Regions from separate parts of the Paenibacillus sp. HWE-109 genome, predicted to be linked through region 2. Evidence: riboswitches for the same ligand, from Rfam matches in the RefSeq annotation. Region 2 holds a riboswitch; each other region holds the start of a gene.
The links. A riboswitch is a leader RNA that binds a small molecule or an ion and turns the genes downstream of it on or off. The one in region 2 is predicted to bind cyclic di-AMP.

Region 1 (4,790 bases), 1.5 Mb from region 2:
CCGTTCCTGTACAAGAGCTTTACCTTCATCTGTATCCGAATGCCTTCGCGTCCAAGAAAACGACATTCATGCGCGAATCCGGCGGGAAGCTGCGACAAGATGAAGCCCGGACAGGCACCAGCGGCAGTATGGACTTGCTATCCGTTAAAACCGTGGATGGCGAAGATCTTAGTCCCCGAATGACGTTCGTTCAACCGGACGACGGCAATAAAGACGATCATACGCTGCTCAAAATTCCGCTGCCGAAACCGGTAGGTGCCGGTGAACAAGTGACGATCAAAACGGAATTCCTCGTCAAGCTGCCTGCTGTTTTCGCCAGAATGGGCTATGTCGATGATTTCGTAATGGCAGGGCAATGGTTCCCTAAGGTTGCTGCCTATGAACGGGCAGGAACAAGGGGGCGCACGGAACCTGGCTGGAATCTCCATCAATACCATGGCAATTCTGAGTTTTATGCCGATTTCGGCTTGTACGACGTGAAAATCCAAGTGCCGTCGAACTATACGGTAGCGGCGACCGGATTCCCTGTTAAACCGGCAGTGACGGATAAAGGCATGAAAACGTATCAGTTCTACGCGGATGATGTGCATGATTTTGCCTGGTCCGCTTCGCCGCATTTCGTTTATGTGGAAGAGCCCTTCTCGACGCCGCAAATTCCCGGCGTGAAGATTAAGCTGTACCTCGATCCCAACCATCAGGATTTGAAAGACCGCTATATGAATGCAGCGAAAAAAGCCCTTTCCCGCTACAGCCAATGGTACGGAACGTATCCGTACTCAACGCTGTCAGTCGTGGTGCCTCCCCCGGGCGGCAATGGCGCTGGCGGCATGGAGTACCCTACGCTCGTCACCGCGTGGGGAGCCGACGACAAAACACCTGATCTGGAACTGGAACGCGTCGTTGTTCACGAGATCGGCCATCAGTACTTTTACGGACTTGTCGCCAGCAATGAATTCGAGGAAGCTTGGCTGGATGAAGGCTTTACCTCCTATGCGGAGGACAAGGTCATGGAAATGGATTATGGGGTTTCCCCTAATCTGGCGGTCGAGTCCAGCTATATTACTTCCCCTAATACATTGAATCAGAATGCATGGGCCTACACCGGACATGATCAGTATGCGGAAAATGTGTATACACGAGGGAAACTTGTGCTGAAAGCTATTGAGAAACAAGTCGGTACGAAGACAATGGACCGCATCATGCGCACCTACTTCCAGAAATGGGAGTTCAAACACCCTTCGACGAAGGATTTTCAAAATGTCGTTGAGGACGTGACCAAAACCAAATGGGATGATTTCTTCAATGAATATGTGTATGGCGCGATGATGATGGATTACTCCGTGGAGAGTATCCAAGTGAAAGCCAGCGGAATGAAAGAGAAGCCCTCCTATGACAGCACGATTGTCATTTCGAAGAAAGGCGGCAATTCACCGGAGGTTCCTATCCACTTCCATTTCGCTGACGGCACCTCGCTCGACAAAACGTGGGATGGCAAGGAAAGCCGGATTGAATTCAAATTAACCCACACGGCACCTGTAGATTGGGTTCGCATTGATCCTAAGTATTCACTCATTCTAGAAAACAAGCACATCAACAATTATCTGCAAACAGAAGTGAATCCGAAGTGGAAAATCCGTTGGAATCTCGGCATCATTCAATTCTTGCAAGCCATTTTCGGCTGGGTTTCCTGGTAAAGCATAACCCTTAAGGAGGGACCTCCATGACATCCTATCTCAAATCCGGCTTAAGGGCAGCTTTCGCGCAGCCTTTCGCCACGATCATCTTGTTCGTGTATCAAATGGGCTGGAGCATTCTGCTCTATAAGCTGGTGCAGGGGGTGCTTGTCCCTCTTATGCACCGCTTTCCAGGCGGTGAGCAGCCCAAAGAAGCGCTGCAGGTGTTCCTGGCTGAAAGCCAGTTTCAGCTCATGAAAACTGATCTGAGCCATTCCTATCTCTGGTGGCTCGGAGCTCTGCTGGCGCTGCGCATGCTGCTCACGCCGGTGCTCAGCAGCGGCGTGTATTACTCGCTCACGCATTCTGAACAAAATGCCGGCTATCGCTTCTTCCGAGGCATCAAGGTGCTGACGCTCCCTTTCCTCCTTGCGTATATCGCGCGAATTGCACTTACCTTGCTGCCGCTCATTTGGCTGCTGCCCAAAGCGCAAACAACCTTGGCGCACAGCACCTCTTATGAGCAGGCTGCCCTGCAGTTGCTGCCATGGTTCATCGGCATGCTGGTCTATGGATTTCTCTTGCATCTGCTCTTCATGTATGTGCAATTCGCGCTTGCCGGCCATCTGGGTGTTCTCTCCACCGTCATTACCTTTATTCGCTATTCGTTTCCTATTGTCGGACTGGCGCTCCTTCTTTTGCTTAGCTCGGGACTATTGGCAGGGCTCACGATTACGGCTACTTACCTATGGGCAGGTCTGGTAGCGCTAATCATTTATCAGCTATTCCCACTTTTCCACATATTCCTGCAAATTTGGGCGATCACGTCACAATTCAAACTGCTTTCCGCTAAATTGAACGGTTAAAATCAACAAAAAAAGCTTATACTGACTTAAATTTCCTCATTCCTCAGCGAATGGGGATTTTTTTGTCTGTTTAGCTGTGTTTTCCACACTTTTTCAAAAGAAAGCGTTCATAAAAAGAGGAATTTAGATCTTTATGACGAATTACAAGGACTAGCATCAAAAAAACCAAATATTTCATGCCGAATTCTCCATTTCATGGGGAAACGGGGGAACCACTACCCGGGTGAATTGATCTTGCAAGACAGGGATCATAGGGAACCTTCAACCGAACCCTCCAGCTAACCTCGTAGGCACCGGAAGGAGACAAGCAGTTGAAAAAGATTGTTGCTCTTGTTTTTAGTCTTGTTTTGTTTTTGAGTGTAGCTTTAGGAAGTGTATCAGCGTCACAATCTAAGTTGGATGAAACGGTTGACGGATTGCTCGGTGTTCCGTACAGAGATGCGGGAACGACAACAAAGGGCTTTGATTGCTCTGGATTCACCGCATACGTTTTCGACCAGTTCGGCATTGACCTTCCTCATAGTTCATCTTCTCAAAATACAGAAGGCTATTGGGTTGACAAAAGTGATCTTCGCAAAGGTGATCTTGTGTTCTTCAACACAGGTGGCAAAGGTGTTTCTCACGTAGGTATCTACCTTGGAAACGGTGAATTCATTCATTCCGCATCCAATGAAGGTATTGTGAAAAACAAACTAAGCGAATCCTATTATGCGAAACGGTATGTATCCGCCAGACGCGTTCTGTGGGATGATATCTACAATCAGCTGACTGCTGAATCCAAGTAATTTTCCTGCAATACTATGAATAAAGCCTGGACAAGCCTCAGCTCGAAAGAGCCGCTTTCCAGGCTTTTATTCTGTCGGGAGGCCTAGTCTATAATGAAATTATTCCTACATCGGAAGGATTTGCGGGTAGATGATCTGGCTGCATTCAACTACTTGTTGAGCAGTGGCGGACCTAGTCTGCATATGCTTATTCTCGATCCGTTTTTACTGCGCCATTCTAGACATGAAGCCCATAGCGGCAAGCAATTTCTGCGGTATGTGAGACGGTTGATGAACCTTTATAAGCAATATGGTAAAACGATCTATGTGGTGTACGGAGAGCCGGAAGTTGTTCTTGAACAAGTGCTGCACAACGCACCGATAGATGAGGTTATCGTACATAGGGATTTCACGCCTTATTCCAAAACACGCGATCGGAAGCTTCGTGAAGCCGCTCGAGCACGAGGTGTACCGTTCACGGAATTCGTTGATCACACCTTGGCGGATTTAGCCGATTTCCAGATTTCCTCTGGCAAAAGCGGTCCTTACAAAGTTTATACCCCCTTTTATAAAAAGCTAAACACCTACTTGCAAACTTTCTATCGTCCTTCTTCGCCGCTTCATCTGGGTGATTTGTCGACGGTGGATCTCGCCCAGTTGGAGGGCAGCCAACGCTTATTGGAGCTCTTCCAAAGCTGGGTTCCCCCTTTCTCTCTCGAAGATTATTTCCCTGCTGAAAATCCTATAGAATCACTGGAAGATTTCCTGACGGACCATCTCCCCTTCTATGCGGCACGCCGCGACTATTACGCTTATGATGGCACAAGCTCACTTAGTGCCGCGATTAATGCAGGCGCCATCTCGATCCGCAAGGTGTACGAGGCAGTCATGGAGCAGGAACATTCGGCCGCGTGGGTGCGCCAACTGGTGTGGCGGGATTTCTATTTGTATCAATCTATCTACGATGAGAACTTTTTCAGCTATGAGAAGACGTTTGACTTCACCAACCTGAGTGATCGGCATTTCGAGGCTTGGCGCAAAGCTGAAACCGGCGTGCCCATCATTGATGCAGCGATGACAGAGCTCAATGATACCGGCCGCATGCCCAATCGGCTGCGAATGATTACAGCCATGTTCCTCACGAAGAACTTGCTGTGTCCATTTACGCTGGGCGAGCAGTATTTCCGCTACAAACTCAGTGATTACGACAATACCCTTAACCGCGGCGGGTGGTTATGGTGCGCCTCTTTGGGCTTCGATGCGTCGCCCTATTTCCGCATTATGAATCCCGTGACGCAATCGATCACCTATGATCCGAGCGGCCAATACCTGCGCAGATGGCTGCCGCAGATGACCGGACTAAGCGACAAGCAGATTCATCAGCCTCAAGCCCATGCCATCGTTGATCTGAAGCAGTCCAGAGCAGCCGCGATCGAGGTTTACAAACATATTTTGAAAAGCAAACCTACCGTTGAGTTCGGTAATTC
Region 2 (4,790 bases):
GGATGCCTTCTTCCGAAATACAGTGATCCCCAAGGCTGCACAAGCTGGTTTGGATATGGTTATGGTGGATGATCTTTGGAATACAACCCGGGATACGACAACGGCCAAGACGAGTTTTACTACGAATTTGGCCTCACTGACGGATTACATTGTTTCACAGGGTTTACGGTTTGGCTTGTGGTTCAGCATGACGGGTGATAACCATGATCTCGGCCGAGATTTGGCCGATCCGGCGAATATTGAATTTAAGCGAAGCCAGGTCGAGGATACCCTGATTCCACAGTATCATTTATCGCACCAGATGATTGATTTGACGGAATTCTGGCCGAATACAGCGGCTACGACAACTTCACATCCAAGCGACAGCGTGTATCGCAAAAATGTGCTGGTCCGGAACTACATGAACGATCTGGTGTCCAGACACCCGGATTTCATCGGGAAACTCACCAGTGAAGTGGATATTTATCCGACGCAAGGCGACCGGAATAATGGTCTGCTGCATATATCAGATAACGGCTTTCTATCTGCCAATGGCGGCGTAGGCACCAGTATGAAAATAGGCATGGACAGTTTCGGCTATCTGCCTATGAATTCGGTCTATTACGGCGGTAATCCATCTGGTAAAGTGGAGGATTATTACTCGTACATGATGGCGAGGGTCATCAAGTTCAATACGGACCCGACCAGCTGGACGACAGCGGGGATCAGCTCCTTGCGGAAATTCAATGACTGGCGCAAAAGTCCGCGGATCAAGGCATTGACTGATCAGACGACAAGACCTTTGTATGCGGGTCCAGACTTCGATACGTCAGGTTCCTATGCCTGGATGTATACGACGGAGGATAAAGCCCAAGCGCTTGTTATTGCGACGGCGGCCAATACTGGCGGGGCAACAGATGTAACGCTCAATCTGCGTTGGTTGGACAGCAACAAAACGTATTTGGTGGAAGACATTACGATGGATGACAGCGGCAACAGCTCCTATATGTATAAAGGAAAGTTTACCGGAGCACAATTGAAATCCACCGGATTATCCATTAATCTAGCTGAAAATACGTCCAAAGGCAAAGCGTTCTGGCTGCAAGAGGACAATGCCTCGTCTGGCATGCAAGTTCTCTATGCGGATGAGAAAGTTTCCTCTTTTACACAAGTGGAAGGCGCTTCCAGCTTGATGGTGAATGTGACCGGGACGGCTAATTCAACCGGGAAAGTTATCGTCTTTGACCGGACAGCCAATAAAGCGATTACGAGCGATGTTGCCATCGGCGCCGGCGGCACGGGCAGTGTGACAATCAATTCCGGAACGAAGTTCGAGGCGGAAAGTCTGACAACGCTGGTCTCTACGGGCGACACTTCGGCGAACGGTGCGGATGCGGCAGCGAGCAACGGTTCGTTAAGCTATGGCAATTTCAACGCTGCAGGGGATTGGATACAATACACGGTGAATGTGCCAAGTCCTGGCACTTACCGATTGAAGACACAAGTAAAGAAGCATCCAAGCCGAGGGACGGCGCAATTGTACATCGACGGGACAGCTCAAGGTTCTCCCATAGACGAGTACCAAAGCGCTCAAGCCTATGTCGAGGTGGATCTGGGCAACGTTACCTTCAACACGGCGGGCAACAAGCTGTTCAAATTCCAAGTGACAGGCAAGAACGCGAGCAGCAGCGGTTACGGGCTGGCAACGGATTATATCCGGCTAACCTATCAGTCGCCGGATATTCTGCTCCCGCCTGCGGTGCCGGAAGCGGTGAAGTACGAGAATGAGAGTTTGACGACGACCGTCTCATCGGGAATGACTTCCGCGATTGCGGCGGACACGGCTGCAAGTAATGGCTCGTTGAGCTATGGCAATGCAACCGCTGTAGGCAACTGGGTACAGTACACCGTGAATGTACCGTCTACCGGCACGTACCGCGTCAGAGTGCAAGTCAAGAAGCATCCAAGTCGCGGGATCGCGCAACTGTATATTGATGGAGCGGCTCAAGGCGCGCCAATCGACGAATACCAAAGTGCGCAGGCGTATGTCGTGGTTGATCTAGGCGATGTGACCTTCGCTGCGCCTGGCAATAAACAGTTCAAATTCCAAGTGACAGGAAAGAATGCCAGCAGTGCTTCCTACGGCTTGGCAACGGATTATATTTCACTGACGAAGCAACCGCTCATATTGGAAAATGAGAGCTTAACGACGTCCGTTTCTTCCGGCGACAGCTTCGCCAATACGGTGGACACGGCTGCAAGTGGCGGCAGCGTGAGTTACGGCAATTTCAATGCCGTAGGCGATTGGATTCAGTACACGGTGAATGTGCCGACAGCGGGGACTTACGCCATCAGCGCCAGAGTCAAGAAGCACCCGGACCGTGGGACGGAGCAACTGCTGATTGACGGCGTGGCGCAGGGAAGCCCTATCGATCAGCATGATAGCCCGCAGGGCTATGCGATCGTCGGATTGGGCGAGAAGATCTTCCCAACGGCGGGCAACAAGCTGTTCAAGTTCCAAATTACCGGCAAGGATCCGGGAAGTGCGAGCTTGACCTTGGCGCATGATAGCATCATCCTGACGAGGATCAATTAGCGGTTGATTCGTAATAAGTACGGTTATTAAACTAGTTGGTAATTGTTTCTATTCCGCAAAAGTTGTAACCTTGCGTCGAACTGTGCTAGTCTAACATAGACAAAAAATGCCGAATCCATGAGCAGCAAAAGCTCTGGTACGGGGGACTTCTTTACTTGGGGTGAATGATCAGTTGGCTTGCCAATTGGACTAGGGAACCTCTTCCCGAACCCGTCAACTAACCTCGGAGGCTTCAAGGAGGCAAGGGTTTGAAGGTTTTGGCTAAACGTTTTATTGGTTCCTGCGCAGTTCTTTGCGCCGCAGTACCCTTATTTACCGCGCAAGCAGCAGCGGCATCGCCAGCTGACCATCCTGTAAAGGTTCAGGTCAATGACGAATTGCTTAAGTTTCCGGAAGTGCAGCCTTACATTGATGAGCAAGGCGTCATGCAGGTTCCGCTCCGAGTTCTATCTGAGAAACTGGGCTATCAAGTGAGCTGGACGAAGCAAGCAGATGCGATTGTCGTTACGCTGCTGAACAAGCAGCAGTCGATTCTATTGATCACAGATCAGCAGCAAGCGATTGTGAACAGCAAGAAAATCAGTTTAGAGAGCAGTCCAACGGTCTATCAAGGCAACACATACGTTCCGCTGCGTTTCATTACCGAAACCTTCGGATCTCCGATAGAATGGAATGAAGCTAATCAGATTGCTATTGTGGATGTCGACGGGAAGTCGCACAAGCCTGCTTGGATTGCACCGCCGCCTGCGCCGCCTGTGATGAAAGCAGCAGCCGTTGTTCCTTCTATGCCGGAGCAGATTGTCCAGACGGCCAATGCGTACATGGGTGTGCCCTATATGTGGGGAGGTACAACGCCGAGAGGATTCGATTGTTCCGGTTTTGTACGCTATGTATTTGAAGCCAAAGGCATTGAACTGCCTCGAACATCCGCGGAAATGCACAGTGCGCTCAGTAATTCAGTAACCGATTTGCAAGTAGGCGATTTGGTTTTCTTTGCAGCCAAAACGGTGAATCATGTAGGCATTTATCTGGGGAATGATCAGTTCATTTCGTCCACAACATCTCGAGGCGTTACAGTCGAGAGCCTATCGAGCTCGTATTGGAGCGCAAGGTATGTAGGAGCCAAAAGAGTCCTGTAATCATTGACTTTATCGAACATTTGTTTGCTAGGTTGCTTTCTATGGAAAGCATAGCAGGCAGATGTTCTTTTTTTGTGCGAAAAGATGCGATTTTTATCGAATTTTTATGGATTTTAGCCTATAATGAAGAAATGTTTGGAAGAAAGAGCGGGGGACACGAATGCCATGCAATTAAGCGTCTGGAAAAGCTGGTTTCACAAAAGAAAACATTCGGAACGAACCAACAGCATGGATACCGTGGAGCAAAGACCTGCCATACCGGAGGATATCCGGGAAGTCATCGAACAATTTTTTCGGACGTACAACCATTTCAAAGGGGCGCGCAGCCTCCAAACGGACACGTTTATTAAAGAAGTCTTCTATGCCACCAAGCAGGACCCGACAGATCAAAGATCCATTGAAGAGATGGAAGCCTATATTCAGTACAAAAATAAACATAGATTGCGGTTGAAATCCTATGTCGTAGATGAGTACTTGAGCTTGGGCGACAATGTGCGCATGATCGGTGTGACTAGAGAGTTCAGCAACAATCAGCGAAATCGTGTGCTTTATTTTATTATGAAGGAAAATGAATCATGGCGATTCCATCATATTGCAAGATCCCATCATGGCAAGGTGTTGGATAAGTTCCAAGTGAAAGAACAAACCGGATTTGTGATTGGGAATGAAAAGGCTGCTCTCCTCTTCCTGACGCACACGAGTTCCTTGGATGCATCCACCTTCATGTTGGGTGATTACGTGCATGTTGAGGGTTACCTGGAAGTCGAGCAAGAAGTGAGCAGCTACCTGTATTACCATGTTGTGCGAATGAACCGCGTTCACTAGGGACTTAGAACTGAAGGGACGCCCGGTACAGGGAAGGATCCCACTGAACTTTTCCGCCCAAGGACTCCATGATGGCCCTAAGCGGCATATAAATATGACCATCCTTAATCGTTGGCGCCTCGGGGAGCGTAACGGATTTGCCGTTGACTTTCATGACAGCATGATCCGGCTGCAGTTCAAGCTGTTTGGACCCATACTGAACACTTAATGTACGCGTAGCTTCCTGCCACTGAAACTTGGCTCCAATTCTC
Region 3 (4,790 bases), 1.9 Mb from region 2:
ACGCCTTCCGCCGTATCTTTCTCTGGGTGATTCATATGCGCAAGCACGATAGAACCGCTTTTGGCTTGGAGCAGCGCACGGTAGACTTGCTCCGTGTTATACGTCGCCCCGGCATCGCCAAGTAGATTATAGCCTGCCAACTGGGCGCCCAAGTCATGGACAATGCTGGCAGCAACGTCATCATAATAGGCCGTGCCTGAGCGGAAAAACAGCGGCCGCCGCCCCGTCAGCTTCTCAATCTGATCGGCATTGTCCGTTACCTCATGGATGACTTCGCTTACGCTTTTGGTTCCAGCAATGCCATACGCCAACCTGCCGTTGACAGACAAGGGACGATGCTCTGTGCCGTGATTCTCGATTTCAAAAAGCGGATTCGCCGCTAACTCAGCAAAGACCTCCGGATTCGCCGCGATCCACCGCGCGTTGATGAACAAGGTCGCGGGGATCTTCTCCTTGATCAAATATTCGATCAGCTTCCGGTCGTATCCACTGCCCTCTTTCCCTCCGCAAGCGTCAAACGTCAGCGCTATCACTTGTTCCTTCGTGACCATATGCGTCCGTACGCCTGCGACTCGTTCCCCCCACTTATGGGGAGCGATTTGGCTGTAACGGTCAACCAAGTCAGAGATATCCGATGCAGACAGGGAGGTATGTGTTACGGTTGCGGGCGGGCGGGACTCGGGAGTGGGCGCTGGCCCCGGTGCAAGGCCGGGCGCGACTGTTGGCTCCCCTCTAGGCGTCTCCGAGCTCAGCGCTGAAGTGGGCGCTGACTCGGAGACGCGGTCGGGCGCGGCCGCTGCTTCCCTGCCAGACACCACCGGGCTCGGCATTGAACTCGTCGCCGAAAGCGGCAAACTTGCTTCAGCCGACTCCGCAGCGCTCTGCGAACGGCTTGACTGACAGCTTGACAGCGCCATCATCGCGAATAGAAAAAAGAGAAAGCACAAGCTGCGCTCTCTCATTTGTGCTTTCTCCAGTCAAGTCCGCTCTTCTCGAGCAGATGTCCAAAATCGTTCTCCAGCCGTTTCTCCTCCGCTTTGCGTGCAGCTTCTGCCTCAGCTCGGAGCGCATCCTTGCGCGCCTGTTCCTCCGCTTTCATTGCGTCAGCCTGAGCCTTCAGCCCCTCCAGAATTTCTGGGCGAAGCAAATCCTTGAGCGTTGCCGGTTTATCTTGCACACTGGTATCAGCGGTTGTGGACGACCATTTCTTCTTAGCCATAACGGGTTCACCTCTGTTCTATTTCTCACACAGTTTTCCCCTTTATTGTACAACTCTACTCGTGCAAATGATAGGGGACAGTGGCGACAACGATATCTTTGTCCGCTTGAAGTTTGGAACGAATACGCGCCGCGGACTGATTGTGGAGCAGTCGGTGCCACCATTTTTTCGGCATAAATTGCGGCAGAATGACCATAATCGATTGTTTTTCCGAAACATGCGTATCGATCCGTTCGATAAATTCAGCCAGCGGCTTCAGAATCGTCCGGTAACGTGATTTGAACACAACAAGCCTTACGCCAGGGTCCCATTTGTCCCACTTCTCCTGCATCGCTTCTTCATCCTCATCGGAGAATGATACGTAGAAAGCAATGACGTTGGGCGATAACGATTTGGCATAGTTCAAGGATTGCGCAACAACGCGGTGAATCCCCGCTACGGGGACAATAATAACAGGCTCCTTCGTGCACACACGCTCATGCTCGATATCAATGCGCAGTTGTTTGGCAACGTCATCATAGTGATGACTCACCTTCGTAATGAGCCAGAGCAGGATTGGCGTCACGATAATGACGATCCAAGCACCCTCGCTGAATTTGGTGAAACAAAAGATCAGCAACACGGCAAAGGAGACAATGCCTCCTAAACCATTAATAAGCGACTTGCCGATCCAGCCTTTCACGCGTTCTTTCAACCATTTGCGGACCAGACCGCTTTGCGCCAGTGTAAAGGATAAGAAAACGCCAATTGCGTATAAAGGAATAAGTGCATCTGTTTTACCTTTGAAAATGATCAAAAGAATACTGGCCAGGACACCTAGCGTGACAATCCCGTAGTGAAAAGACAACCGGTCTCCTCGGTATGAGAACATACGCGGGAAGTTTTTATCTTGAGCCATGATGGAAGCCAAAATAGGGAATCCGTTGAAGCTGGTATTGGCAGCCAACACCAAGATCAGCATGGTGCCGATCTGCGTGGCATAGTATAGCGTTCCACGGCCAAAAGCTTGCTCCGTAACCATCGATAAGACGGATGTGTGACCATGCGGATCAGGCGCGATGCCGTATCCCAAGCTGAGCAGCGTCACACCGCCGAATACGATAGCCAACAGCGTGCCTAGCGAAGCTAATGTGCGCTTGGCATTTTTCACGGATGGTGTGCGGAAATGCGGGACAGCGTCGGAGATAGCCTCGATGCCAGTTACGGCTGAACAGCCGGAAGAGAATGCTTTCAGGATGACGAATAGCGTCAATGAACTTGTCATGGAGCTTGGCGCGAACTGAATCGGATGCATGTTCATCGAACCGCTCAGCATGTCGAAAATCCCTTTGCCAATCAGCAGTAAAATACAAAGAATAAAAAAGTACGTCGGAATCGCGAACACAGTTCCAGACTCGGATGTGCCTCGCAAATTAAGCCAAACCATCAGCCAAACCAAGATCAAAGCAATGGGAACAATATATGGCACCGTGATTGGAAATGCCGACGTGATGGCCGTCACACCGGCCGAGATCGATACCGCAACGGTTAATGTATAATCGATAAGCAGCGAAACTCCTGTGAGTCTCCCCCAAACCATGCCTAAATTTTCTTTGGCTACCATGTAGGCGCCACCGCCCATAGGATAAGCCTCAATCACTTGACGATAGCTGAGCACAAGCAGCGTAATCAAAGCGATAATGGAAATCGCAATCGGCAATGAGAATGCAAAAGCAGCAATGCCCACTGTTGCAAGCTCTAATAGAATTTGCTCTGTACCATAAGCCACCGAAGATAGCGCATCTGAAGAGAGAATGGGTAATGCTTTCCAAACCTGCATTTTTTCAGATTCGAGTTCTGCCGATTTGAGCGGCTTGCCGAATACAATTTTTTTCAATGAATCGCTTGTCATGCTGTGAAATTCCTCCAAATTAGTCTAGTATTGAGTTCTTTTCCCTTTTTAGGACGCAAAAAAACACAAGGATAGACCTTGTGCTTAGCCACATGTTCTCCTTTCTCACGATCGCTTACGAGGTTAGCTGACGGGTTCGGGCCGCGAGAAATCTGCCCTAAAGGTACAATATCATGCACCTTATTCACCCCGTTGAAACCTATGGTTCCCCCGCTTTTCTATTCAGAAAATTAAGCGAAATATTCAGTTATAACTACGTTCTGAATACTACTCTCTTCTCAGTTCATAGTAAAGGATGGAAAAGTCTTAAAAAGTATTATTCCAACCTCTCATTCCTCCAATAATTCGCTTACAACGTTTTGGATCTCTCTCTATCTCTTTTTATCTTCCGATATCGTAGTTCTAGGTCATTTCACAGAAAAAAGCTGCCTTGATGGCAGCTTTTTTTCTTCTAACTTCTGACATGAGAATTGCGAGTTGACATTTTTTGTTTAAAAATCATCTTTTTCCATATAAGTGGAATACCGCCTATGAGGAATAAATAGCGCGCATCGATCATTTTTTTGATCAAAGCAGCGAATTTCCCCTTTACTTTTTTCACTTTCAAAGTGCCAACAGCTTCTCCGCGTCCCAATGAAGCCACAGTCCCTTTGTAGTCATAGGCAAAAGGTCTCAGCGGTTTCCCACGCAAGGTATAAAGTAAATTTCGGGCTGTGTTATAGCCTTGCTGGACGGCGATTTGGGCGTTCGCGGGGTATGGTGTCCCTTCCGGACTCATAACAATGGAGCAATCTCCTGTAATAAACACATCAGGGTATTGCCACGAGCGCAGGTAATCATCCACTTTCACCCGCCCCCGCTGCACATCGAATCCAGCTTGCTGCAGCAAGGCGTTCCCGCGAACACCCCCCGACCAAATGATCGTGCCTGCTCGAATGAACTGTCCATCTCCGAGCCGGACGCCGTCCGCTTCGCAGGCTTGAATGGCAGTCGACAACTTATACTGAACGCCTTTGCGGCGCATCACTTCCATGCCGTATTCCACCAAATCATTCGGCAATCCTGGCGGTAGGGCTGTTGGCGAGGCTTCCACATTAATGATTTGCACGAGAGCCGGATCTACATCATAAGTCCTGCATAGAACCGGGATGCGATCGGCCAATTCCCCGACGAACTCCGTTCCCGTAAAGCCCGCACCCCCAATGACGAATGTCAGATACTCTTTGTGCTGGGGATTCATTTTATACTTGGCAAACATATATTGGGTATGCTGGCGGATGAACCGCACACTATTAATGCTATGAATCGACATCGCATGCTCCCGCAACCCCGGAATGCCGAACGTCTCCGTCTCACTGCCCAAACCTACGACAAGGTAGTCATAGCTCAGCGTATCATCCGTTAAAACAACCTTTTTGTCCGCTGGCAGGATTTGCTGAACGGTGGATTTCACGAAATGAATTTTGCGTTCATCGATAAGATCCCTGATCGCGACGCGGGCATTCTCATGATGATCGGTACCCGCTGCGGGCATATGCAGATGCGTCGTCATATAATGATAATCATGCTTGTTTACCAAAGTAACCGTCATTTCTCCCGATCTGATCAGCTTCTGCAGCCTGATCGCTGTAACAACACCGCCATACCCTGCACCCAGAATCACTACTTTCGCTGGTTTCA
Region 4 (4,790 bases), 640 kb from region 2:
GACTTTCAGCTGCCGTGCTTATTCTAGGTGTTTATAGTTATAATCTGCAGCAGGATAACCGGGATTTGAAGTTACGGATCGCATTGCTGGATCGGCCGCCAGAAGCGGTTAAAGTCAATGACGTTGTCACCTTGAGCGGCACCGCGCAAGATATTGTTGCGAAGGGCTTAGCCACAATCGTGATTGATGCAAAAGGCACCCACCTGCTCGTCCAAGCAGAAAAATTGCCGGAACTGAAAAATAACGAGGCTTATCAAGTGTGGTTGATCAAAGGGAAAGATACCCCAGTCAATGCAGGAACATTCCTGACACACAATGGAACAGGCGGATTATATTATACCTTCGATCCTAATAATTATGACACGATTGCTATCACGCTTGAGCCTGATGCGCATGGGGATAAGCCGAGAGGGAAACCGATATTAGCTGCTAATCTAGTAAAAAGCTAAAAGTAAATAAAGGCTGTCTCAATAGGTTATAAACCTAGTGGACAGCCTCACTTCAGGATAAACCGATAAGATTAATAGGAATTTAGGGTAATTAAAAATAATAGCATAGATGAAGAAGGGATTGCAAGAAAAAGATTGCATAATAGTCAGAAGTATAGTAATTTTTAGAAGAGTAAAAATAAGAGGAGGAATTCAAATGGAAAAAATGTGTATGCAAATGATGATGAACATGTGTATGGACGACATGATGAGCCGTATGAAATCGATGAAAATGATGATGAGCACAATGAAAGACATGAACATGATGGAAAGCATGGATATGGACAACATGATGATGAACATGCAAGAGTGCGATGAAATGATGACAATGATGATGAATATGATGCGTGAAATGAAACAAACTTCCATGTAAAAGGATTGACATAAGAATCTCCCAATTCTTATGAGAACCGATCGGCAGAGCAGTCATCTGCATGCCTTAGAACGTAATCAGCCAACCATGCCAGTGGGGCTGAACACAATGTTAAACTTCATGGCAAAGCAGTCCTCTGTATGCCATATTCTCCTTCGTTTCTAACCGTCCGAATCTTCTATTTAAACACAATCCTACATTCTTAAACCTTATTTGCTTTAATTAACTTCACAATCTCAAGTCGTTTCAGCTTAAGCTCCCATACTTTCTCCCGCAATTGCTCTTCTTCGGTGGAGTTCTGCTTGTGATCCTTTAATTGTTGGAATAATTTCAGCATATTTCGGTTGATGGAATCAAACATTTGCCATAGTTGAAATTCAAATTGACGAGTCAAATGAAGCTCAAATTGATTTAATGTTTGGAGGATTTGTTGCTGCCATTCCGTATCTCCTAGTGCTAGAGCATAATTGTATAGATCAAGATGATCGTTAATCCAGGTTTGGGCAATGGGGTGTTTGTAAGTGAACATCTTGAACAGCTCCTTTTTTTAAAACCTTATACCGAGTATTATACTAGGAATTATCAGGAATTCAAGTGCTATATATAAAAAAAGTTGGATTTTGTGAAAAAAGATCTCACAAATCCAACTTTTTATTTGTTTAATTTGATAATTTATATACTTTAATGGTTTGGATGCCGAATTTTCTTAATGTTGTCTGGGAACCAGGAACAAAGATATCCAGGTGCTTTCCTTTAACAGAACCGCCAGTATCTGTTGCGTAGGCATACATGCCGCCTGCTGGTAACCCATTGAAGGTATAACCTTCTATATAGAGCTTTGATCCAAGCGGGATTACAGATGGATCAACAGCTACAGTTCCAATGGAAAGGGGATTGCCGAGAAAATCTAGAGCTGCATATCCGCCATTTTCAGCAGGATCTGCAGAATAGACCGTCGATTGAAAGAGTTCATAATCGGGTGCATGGTGATTGCCATCCTTGCTAAGTATCGCTATATTGCTGCTAGCGTCCCACTGAACGGGTATGTCGGAAGCATTGCTAAGAAAACGAAGAGGCACATAAACGCGGCCATCTTGGAATTCAGCATGGGTATCCATCATGACGGTGTTATTATCGATTTCTGCTTCTTTTTGACCCGAAACCAAAGTGATGGTGTGCTTGTCATTGTTCAGTACGACTTTGATTTGATTGCCTTCTTTGTGCCATTGCACGTCATAACCTAATTTCTCCGTTACGAAACGAACGGGTACTTGCGTGGCATGATTGCCATCCAGATAGGGCTGTGCATCCGGAAATTGCACCAGATCATCATTGACTTGCACTTTCACATCCATCTCGGCCGCGTGGGCGGAACATGGGGAAAGAAAGCCTCCTGCCAAGACTGTTAAAGACACAGCAAGGCTAGTTAACCCTTTTGTAAGCTTATTCAATTGGTGAGCCTCCTTCATGAGCCTTCGAGGTTAGTTGACGGGTTCGGGAAGAAGGTTCTCCCTAGTCTGCTCCGCGAAAGAGCAAATATTCACCCCAAGTAAATCGTCCCCCGTACCGGCACTTTGTCTGTGCACCGGACTCGGCTTTAGATAGTTTACCATCGAACATTCAGGCGGAACAACGACCAAAATATGGATGGTCCCAAAACCATACTGGACTTAGGTCTAGGAACAAAACAGTCGCGAGTCCGTTTTGAGCGGTACTTGTTTCAGCTAGAATGAAGACATGAAGCAAACACGAAGGGCGGTTGGCAAGATGAGGTTGGATCGATCAAAAAGTATCGCATTGCTTTTCATTACAGTAGGCTTACTGATTTGTTTACATCAATTTGGTCATTTAATGGGATGGCTGATTCCGGTGTCCATGGTGGTGTTGGGCTATGTCGGCATACAGAATGAAAAGAAAATAGGATGGTTGATTTTTGGCATAGGGGCTTTGATCTTGACGTTCAAATTGTCTGGACTCCTGATTCTCGGTTTGGCTGTGTGGATGTTGGTTTATGGCTTCCGCTTGCTGAAGAAACAGGATGTTCCATCTAATCATGAATTTTAATCGATGAGAAAATAGGAGGTGTGGCATAATGAGCATATTGAATCGGATTGGTAAAATGGCTGAGACGGCCTGGCAGGAAGCTGCTTGCAAGCTGGATCAGCATGAGCGGGGAGGCAGCGCCTCAGAAGCGGGGCAGCGCGGGATCAAGGCGCTGGAACAGCGCTATGAGGAAGCGCTGCAGCATACGATAGAGCTGAGACGGCTATGTGTGAACGCCGAGGAGATGGCGCAGCTGCGGAGCGAGCAAGCTGAGCTGGCGATGCGCGCCGGCGAAGAGGACCTCGCGCGGATGGCACTGCAAGAGAAGCTGCGCGAGGAAGCCGCTAGCGAGCAGTTCCGCGCGCAATACGCAAGCAGCCAGGACTTGTGCCTGGCGCTTGCGGATGAATTGCGCGGGCTGCGTGCCGGGCACGCAGCAGGTGAACGGCAGCCGGAAGGCGGGCTGCCGCCGAAGGATGCTCGCGACACATGGCGCGAGCTGGAAGTGACCGGCCGCGAGCTTGGCCGGGAAGCGCTGCAAGGCCTCCGCGTCGCGGGCCGCCTGTCGCGTGAGACGCTGAAGGAAGCCGGCGGCAATCTTCAGCAGGAGCTGCGCTCGCTGCGCGGCAAGCTCAAGCAGGATTGGCAGCATCAGAGCTTCAGCGAAGAAAAGGACTCGAGCGGCAAGAAATAGCCGCGAATCATCGTGCAGCGCCGGAGACACGGCGCACCGCATGACCTTCAAGATTCACGAAAAAGCCTTGCCGATCAAGGATTTCATCTTGGAGGTCGTCCATTCTTATGGTATGCTAGGGTTCTATATCAGCTATTTAAATTTGGCAGCCAGAGGAGGTGCAGCGATGGGCGAAGAAACCAAAAACAACCGCAGCCGGAATACAGCACTTGTGCTGATTGGAGCCGGTCTTTTTTTGCTTCTAGACCATACGATAGGCTTTTTCCCCATTCTTGCGATTATCCTCGTCTTGCTTGGTATTCATCGGGTTCGTTCACGTAAAGAACGCAAGGGCTATGTGTTGATCGGCATCGGGGCGGTCATCTTATTCGGAGATCACATTACAATTGTGTTTTCTATTGTTTTAATTTCACTAGGCCTGTTTTTTATACGGTCGAAGCAAGTGCACAAGGACGATACGTATATTCAAAAGCAAAAGCTGATGGACAGCGTCCGCTTGGGCCGCGAGCCGTGGATTTTGCGCAACAGCTCGACTTGGTACATTATCGGTGAAACGTATATTGATCTCTCCCTTGCGATTCTGGAACAAAAAGAAACCACGTTGATTCTACAAGGGGTCGTCGGTGATGTGGACATTAAAGTGCCTGATGATATCGGTGTCTCCGTAGCTACTTCCGTGACTTTTGGACAAATTCAGGTGGCCAATGAGAAGGAATCCGGCGTAATGAACAAATTAACATGGCAATCACCCAACTATGAGCACTGTGATCATCGTGTGAAACTAGTTCTTTCCTACATCGTAGGAGATATCAAGATTAAAGTAATGTAACGTAGTGGAGGAGGTTCAGTACCTATTGGACGGCTATAAACGGCGATTAACCAACATGATATGGCGCAGTATGGCTGAATCAATCATCTTTAGTTTCTTTGTCTTAGGCGCTATTATTTATTTTTTGCAATCACGCAATTTGATCGTGCCGTTTGCGAACTGGCAGGAAGGCGTGAAGTTTACCTTTATGGCGATCTTGATCATCGGCAGCATAGGAGCAGGCTATGGCTATTGGAATAGCAGTCGTATAACAAGGCGGCTTGAGCCGATGATGGAAACGATGATTCTACTGGAAAAAGGCACATTTTCCCGTGAAGGCTTCGAATATGGGGAAGATGAAATTGGCCGTCTCAGCGAGCAGTT

Region 1: linked by a shared signal. The riboswitch ahead of LOZ80_RS29425 (C40 family peptidase) and the one ahead of LOZ80_RS36000 (C40 family peptidase) in region 2 are both predicted to bind cyclic di-AMP.
Region 3: linked by a shared signal. The riboswitch ahead of LOZ80_RS27445 (APC family permease) and the one ahead of LOZ80_RS36000 (C40 family peptidase) in region 2 are both predicted to bind cyclic di-AMP.
Region 4: linked by a shared signal. The riboswitch ahead of LOZ80_RS39260 (stalk domain-containing protein) and the one ahead of LOZ80_RS36000 (C40 family peptidase) in region 2 are both predicted to bind cyclic di-AMP.

What each region holds. Positions count from the first base shown of each region.
Region 1 is NZ_CP091881.1:6,857,850-6,862,639, forward strand. Features, by position in the region: gene LOZ80_RS29415 (M1 family metallopeptidase) at 1-1,694, shown strand, start outside; gene LOZ80_RS29420 (hypothetical protein) at 1,721-2,539, shown strand; cyclic di-AMP (ydaO/yuaA leader) riboswitch at 2,707-2,847, shown strand; gene LOZ80_RS29425 (C40 family peptidase) at 2,851-3,324, shown strand; gene LOZ80_RS29430 (cryptochrome/photolyase family protein) at 3,418-4,790, shown strand, end outside.
Region 2 is NZ_CP091881.1:8,310,433-8,315,222, forward strand. Features, by position in the region: gene LOZ80_RS35995 (GH36 C-terminal domain-containing protein) at 1-2,575, shown strand, start outside; cyclic di-AMP (ydaO/yuaA leader) riboswitch at 2,673-2,822, shown strand; gene LOZ80_RS36000 (C40 family peptidase) at 2,824-3,714, shown strand; gene LOZ80_RS36005 (hypothetical protein) at 3,838-4,539, shown strand; gene LOZ80_RS36010 (phosphodiester glycosidase family protein) at 4,544-4,790, opposite strand, start outside.
Region 3 is NZ_CP091881.1:6,430,679-6,435,468, forward strand. Features, by position in the region: gene LOZ80_RS27435 (polysaccharide deacetylase family protein) at 1-962, opposite strand, end outside; gene LOZ80_RS27440 (YqkE family protein) at 959-1,219, opposite strand; gene LOZ80_RS27445 (APC family permease) at 1,275-3,110, opposite strand; cyclic di-AMP (ydaO/yuaA leader) riboswitch at 3,208-3,357, opposite strand; gene LOZ80_RS27450 (NAD(P)/FAD-dependent oxidoreductase) at 3,562-4,790, opposite strand, start outside.
Region 4 is NZ_CP091881.1:8,950,366-8,955,155, forward strand. Features, by position in the region: gene LOZ80_RS38510 (anti-sigma factor) at 1-449, shown strand, start outside; gene LOZ80_RS38515 (hypothetical protein) at 646-861, shown strand; gene LOZ80_RS38520 (hypothetical protein) at 1,064-1,390, opposite strand; gene LOZ80_RS39260 (stalk domain-containing protein) at 1,521-2,312, opposite strand; cyclic di-AMP (ydaO/yuaA leader) riboswitch at 2,317-2,468, opposite strand; gene LOZ80_RS38535 (hypothetical protein) at 2,629-2,925, shown strand; gene LOZ80_RS38540 (PspA/IM30 family protein) at 2,954-3,598, shown strand; gene liaF (cell wall-active antibiotics response protein LiaF) at 3,639-4,427, shown strand; gene LOZ80_RS38550 (sensor histidine kinase) at 4,453-4,790, shown strand, end outside.